Regions from separate parts of the Kurthia sp. YJT4 genome, predicted to be linked through region 2. Evidence: predicted binding sites of a transcription regulator. Region 2 holds the regulator's gene; the other holds the start of a gene.
The links. Region 2 encodes CtsR, which represses protease genes until heat stress. Its sites were predicted from a motif close to ATGGTCAATAAAGGTCAAACA; they were not measured.

Region 1: a site for CtsR is predicted at 1,582-1,602, ahead of QN089_RS02640 (ATP-dependent Clp protease ATP-binding subunit). Genes of this name have one in related genera too.

What each region holds. Positions count from the first base shown of each region.
Region 1 is NZ_CP126689.1:560,190-563,623, forward strand. Features, by position in the region: gene QN089_RS02630 (ABC transporter ATP-binding protein) at 68-733, shown strand; gene QN089_RS02635 (Crp/Fnr family transcriptional regulator) at 824-1,513, opposite strand; gene QN089_RS02640 (ATP-dependent Clp protease ATP-binding subunit) at 1,689-3,434, shown strand, end outside.
Region 2 is NZ_CP126689.1:2,997,680-3,001,113, forward strand. Features, by position in the region: gene QN089_RS15025 (ATP-dependent Clp protease ATP-binding subunit) at 1-63, opposite strand, end outside; gene mcsB (protein-arginine kinase McsB) at 53-1,156, opposite strand; gene QN089_RS15035 (UvrB/UvrC motif-containing protein) at 1,146-1,700, opposite strand; gene QN089_RS15040 (CtsR family transcriptional regulator) at 1,718-2,188, opposite strand; gene QN089_RS15045 (DUF4870 domain-containing protein) at 2,350-2,664, opposite strand; gene corA (magnesium/cobalt transporter CorA) at 2,801-3,434, shown strand, end outside.

The DNA.
Region 1 (3,434 bases), 690 kb from region 2:
GATACAAAGAAACAGGAAATAAACATTGCTTATAGATTTTTATAGGTTTTTGGCAACGGAATAGTAGATGTTACAAGTAGAAAATTTAAATTATTGGTATCAATCGAAGTCAGAACCACTTTATGAAGACTTAAATCTGACATTTGATGAAGGAAAATTATACGGTATTTTAGGATCGAGTGGCTCGGGTAAAACGACTTTTTTATCGCTAATTGCAGGACTGGATACACCAAAATCAGGTGATATTTATTACGAAGGGAAGTCATTAAAAAAGATTGGGTTAACATGTTATCGTAATGCATGTGTATCGATTGTCTTTCAGTCGTATAATCTACTACCTTATTTATCGGCACTGGATAATATAACAGCAGCACTTGAAATTACGCATTCAAAAAAAGCGAATCGTAAAGAATATGCACTCGAGATGTTGCAAAAAGTAGGAATTGACACTGAAATGGCGAAGAAGAATGTCCAACATTTATCAGGTGGACAGCAACAGCGTGTTGCGATTGTGCGCGCCATGTGTTGTGATGCGCGACTTGTTGTAGCAGATGAACCGACAGGTAATTTAGACGAACAAAACTCACTCGAAATCATTCGCCTGTTTAAACAACTAGCACATGAACAAAATAAATGTGTCATTGTCATTACACATGAAAAAGAGATTGCAGAACAATGTGATACGGTTCTAGAGTTAAAATCTAAGAAAATGCATGTGATTAAAAGTAGTTAATTTATGAAACATATAATTAGAATATAGCTAATCGAAATATAGTAAATAAAGAAGACCATGCAAAAAAAAGCAGTGGTCTTCTTTTCATGTCTAATTAATACGACATAAAAATTCGACACACTGCTCACATTCACAAAACTGCTGTAAATAATCTAAACGATGGATTGTAAGGTAGCCATTTTCTTCTGATATGACTTTTTCTTTTTTGAATTCTTGTAATAAGCGGTTTACAACTTCACGACTTGTTGCACAAAGACTTGCTAGTTCACTATGTGTAAATTTTTCGCTAATTTGAATCGATTTGTCTGTTTTCTTTTCGCCATATGAATTCGCTAAACGAATGAGTGTAGAGGAGAGTGCGCCTTTTTTTCCATATAGCAGTAAATCGCGTAATTTAGTTTGTTCACGCATTCTTTGGATTTGAATCCATGTGAGACATTCTCGTAGTGCTGCAAGGTTTTCGGATAATTCATGTTCTAATTGTTCTTTCGAAATTGCAAAAACGGTACAACAGTCTAAAACTTTTGCTGAAAGTGGGTATGTAATAAGTGGGGTGAATAAAATACTTTCACCAATACAATCATTTTTCGTCGCAATGCAAAGTGTTAATTCTTTACCACCAACGCTCTCTTTTGTAATGGCAATACGACCTTTTTCCACAAAATAAAGATGTGTTGCCGCTTCACCTGTAGTACAAATATGTTGATGACGAACGAAATGATGTTTTGTACCATGTGCTTTAAAAATCTGCTGGACGATTTGGGGGACTGCATCAAACAAGATTAAAACACCTCCATAATTAACTGGTTTTTATTTTAACATAAATAGTAAATGGTACAAAAAATATGAAAGTCAAAAAAGGTCAAACATATTACTTGAGTTTTTGAAATAAAGTCGATATAATAAAATTAATCAATAGTCAAAGATGGTCAAACAGGAGGGAAAAATAATGCAAATGAATCAAATGAACCAAGAAGAAGAAAATCCGCTAGAGAAGTACGGACGTAATCTAGTAGAGGCTGTTAAAGAAGGTAAGATGGACCCTGTTATTGGACGTGACCAAGAAATTCGTGATGTCATTCGTATTTTATCTCGAAAAACAAAAAATAATCCCGTTCTAATCGGTGAACCAGGTGTAGGTAAAACAGCGATTGTTGAAGGTCTAGCACAACGTATTGTAAAAAAAGACGTACCTGAAGGTTTAAAAGATAAACAAATATATGAACTGGATATGAGCGCATTAATTGCAGGCGCAAGTTATCGCGGACAGTTTGAAGAACGTCTACAAGGTGTTTTAAAACAAGTACGTGAAGCAGAAGGAAATATTATCTTATTCATCGACGAAATTCATACCATTGTCGGTGCAGGTAAAACAGAAGGTTCGATGGATGCAGGGAATATGTTAAAACCAATGTTAGCACGCGGTGAACTACATTGTATCGGTGCGACAACATTAGATGAATATCGTACAAATATCGAAAAAGACCCTGCACTTGAACGACGCTTCCAACAAGTGCTTGTACGCGAACCATCTGTAGAGGATACAATTTCCATTCTACGTGGTTTACGTGAACGTTTTGAATTACACCATGGTGTACGTATCCATGACCGTGCGATTGTGGCCGCGGCAGAATTATCAAACCGCTATATTACAGATCGTTTCCTACCAGATAAAGCGATTGACTTAGTCGATGAGGCGTGTGCGATGATTCGTACAGAAATCGACTCGATGCCATCTGAATTAGATGAGGTTACACGTCGACAAATGCAGTTGGAAATTGAAGAACAAGCATTGATGAAAGAAGACGACAATGCGAGTAAAAAACGTTTAGAGGCACTACGTGAAGAATTACAAGAATTAAAAGATTCATCACAATCGATGCGTGAACAATGGGAACGTGAAAAAAATGCGCTTCAAATTGTGCAAGAAAAACGTGAAAAACTCGACCAATATCGCCATGAATTAGAAGAAGCAGAGAATCAATATGATTTGAATAAAGCAGCGATTCTACGACATGGTAAAATTCCAGAGCTTGAAAAAGAGTTAGCGAATTTAGAAGAGGAAGTAGAAAGTACAGATAAGTTATTACGTGAAGATGTAACAGCGGAAGAAATTGCGAGTATTGTATCTCGCTGGACAGGTATTCCTGTAACGAAAATGTTAGAGGGAGAGCGTGAAAAATTACTTCGTTTAAAAGATACACTACATGAGCGTGTAGTCGGACAAGATGATGCAGTTCGTCTTGTTTCAGAAGCTGTATGGCGCGCACGTGCAGGTATCCAAGATCCGAATAAACCAATCGGTTCGTTCCTATTCTTAGGACCAACTGGTGTAGGTAAAACAGAACTTGCGAAAGCACTCGCAGCACAACTATTCGACTCAGAAGACCATTTTGTACGTATTGATATGTCGGAATATATGGAAAAACATAGTGTATCTCGACTTGTGGGTGCACCTCCAGGTTATATCGGTTATGAAGAAGGCGGTCAATTAACAGAGGCTGTTCGTCGTAATCCGTATTCGGTCATTCTATTAGATGAAATTGAAAAAGCACATCCAGATGTCGCAAACATTCTCCTTCAAATTTTAGATGATGGTCGTATTACAGATAGTCAAGGACGTATGGTGAACTTTACGAATACAGTTGTCATTATGACATCGAATATCGGTTCACACTATCTACTTGATTTACACAATACG
Region 2 (3,434 bases):
GGCTTCTTCTTGTGCTAATTGCAATACTTTTTGAGCTCTTTGTGTAAATCGATTAAACATCATATGAGTCCTCTCCTTCATCTTCCAATTTATGTTGGCATGCTTCGCCAATCATGTCGCGAATCAATGTCGCGCGGTACACATCTCGCTCATTTGGCTTCAATGTTGTACCTGTATATTGTTGTAAGAAGCCTGGTTGCATAATCAGCATACATTTATTTAAAACTTCATTTGGAATTCTTTGTATGATACCTAAATCTATACCCAAACGCACGTTAGATAAACAATTCGCAGCTTCTGTACTCGATAGGATTCGAGCTGTTTGTAAGACTCCTAGCGAGCGATGCAAACGGTCTGAAATTGCAATCGGCGCATGTTCTAACATCGCCTTTCTAGCTTCTACTTCTTTTGCAACAACTTGTTCTACAATTGTTTCCAATTCTTGAATGATTTCTTCTTCTGATTTACCAAGTGTTACTTGATTTGAAATTTGATAATAATTCCCTACAGCTTCGGTTCCTTCACCATAGATTCCACGTACGATTAAACCTAGTCGTGGCATCATGTTGATTAAGGCACGAACTTGATTCGTCATCGTAAGAGCTGGTAAGTGCATCATGACGGAAGCACGTAACCCTGTTCCTACATTCGTCGGACAAGTAGTCATATAACCAAATTGTTCATCAAATGCATAGTTCACTTGTTTTTCAATACAATCATCAATTTCATTTGCTTTTAGTAACGCTTTTTTAAGATTAAGTCCTGGTTCTAAACATTGAATACGAATGTGGTCTTCTTCGTTAATCATGACACTAATTGATTCATCTTCAGATACGAGAATCGAACCAATCCGTTCTTTTTTCGCAAGTTGCGGACTAATTAAATGCTTCTCTACTAAAATTTGTTTTTGCAAAGAAGGTCTTTGCCCCAAATCAAAATGATAGAGTGGTGTTTGAAGTGTTTCACAGTCGAGTAAAGCACTGCTCACTTGACGATCAACAGCCATCGCTTCTTCTTCACTAAAGGCACGTGGGAAACGATACGCGGACATGTTACGCGCTAAACGAATACGTGTACTCATGACAATATCACCGTGCTCACCATCGCCAGCCATCCAACTAATATTGTCACCTTTTAGAAAATGATCAATTTTCATCGTTCGCTGCACCACCTTGCGTTAACTGTTTTTCAAGTTGCTTTACCTCATCTCGAAGTTTTGCTGCTTCTTCAAACTCTTCTTGCTCTACAGCTGATTTCATCTTCTGACGTAATACTTCAATCTCTTTTTTAATTTGATATGTTTTATTTAATCCGCCCGGTATCTTACCAGTATGTTCTGTTGCACCATTATGAAGTCTTTTAAATACTTCAGGCAAACGTTCATAAAAAGCATGATAACAATTTGGACAATTAAATTTACCTTCTTTTAAAAACTGTTGGTACGTCATACCACATGTCTCGCATTGCTGCTTTTCTTGCGATGGTTGTTTTGACTGAGGTGCGTTGGATGACCATGTTGGAATACCAAACCAGTCCGAAAAGATTTGTTCGATTGTCACAGGCTTTACTTCTTCATCTATATGCAAATAATCTTGTTGCCCACTGCAAACTTCGCAGTAGTGTTTTACGACTTCTTCATTATTTTTTGTCATCGTAATGGTGACAGTAGCTGGACGTTGTTTACAGTTTTCACAGATCATCCTCTATACACCTTCTTTTAAGATTCTTTTTCATACTTCAGTGCTACTAGCATTGCTTGTAAAATACGAGAGCGGAGCTGATCACGATATGGTAAATCAATCGCAATGACTTCTCGGTCCATAGCAGTAAGAATGAGCTTTGCCTCACGTTTTGTAATTGCTTGCTCTTCAGTTAAGCGATGTACAATATCCTCTGCAGCCGTTTGCGAGATTTGATAATTGATTTGAGATAGAATATCGTCTAACAGTTCTGTTTTCGAGTTCGTACGTACACGTAAAATGCGAATATACCCCCCACCTCCACGTTTACTTTCGACGATATAACCTCTCTCTACTGTGAATCTTGTATTGATGACGTAATTTATTTGCGACGGTACACATTGGAAGCGGTCTGCAATCTCACTTCGTTTAATCTCAATGTGTCCATTACCGCCCATTTCAATAATTTCTTTCAAATACGCCTCAATAATATTCGACATATTCTTCATGTCGAGTCCCCACCTCCTTTAATCAAGCTGACTTTGACTATCTTTGACTATATTATAAATAAATTGTTTTATAAATTGCAATAAAAATGCTCGTTCCTTTTTTGTTTTATAAAAAAACAGACATCCTAACCATTACAATTAGAATATCTGTCTATTTATGATTATTTAACCCAGCGTCCAACGATTGGATAATTCCAATACTCACCTTGCAATGCACGAATAATCCCGATAATTGGAACAATGAACCCCATTAATCCAAAGACGATTAAAAACGGAATTCCAATTAACACATACGAGAATACAACTGAAATACCAATAAGAATTGACATAACAATTTGGAATAACAATGCTTGTAGTGATAAACTTTTCACTCTCGAATCATCAATTAAGAGCATAAAGAGTAATGGAAGTAGAATCGGTAAATAATATGCACTTGAGTGTAGTACAACTTTAATCCATTTATTGTCTTGTTCCATCTAAAACACGCTCCTTTTCTTTCTTATATATACGCATGAACAGTGTCATCCGTTTCATTTTATTTTTGTGATGATGTGACAAAAAAATTAAATTATGGGAAGATATAGAGTAAATAGATCGTGAAGAGGTGACAAAATGATTTACACTCTAGGTCTTACAAAAGACCAGCAGCTCGTGGAAAACTTCCCTTTAGAACATATTAAAGAAGATCGTTTCGATTGGTTTTGGGTTGATTTTTCAGAACCTACTGCAAAAGAAAATTTATTACTGCATACTTTTTTCCAATTTCATCCCCTAGCTGTAGAAGATGCCTTGATGCGTTTACAGCGTCCAAAAATAGATTACTATGATGATTATTATTTCACTGTTGTCCATAAATTAAACCCAAAAGAACTAACATCTGAGGAGATTAGTCTATTTATTTCTTCTAAATTTGTCGTCTCATATCATCAATTCCCTGTTCACGAATTTGAAATCGTCAAACGTGAATTAGAAAGTCATCCGAATCGCTGGGATCGCGGTACATTTTTCATCATGTATCAAACAATCGATAAAATTGTCGATGAGTTTTTCCCCCTTGTTTTTACTATTGAAGATCGACTTAATACCATTGAAGATCAGTTAGATTATAAAAATAGCGTAGACTTAATGAACGATGTATTCGATCTCCGCAATGATTTACTCCATATAAGAAGAACGGTTCTCCCAATGCGTGATTTGTTATATCGGATTTTAAATTCAAACCGCCTAAATTTAACACAAAAAGAAA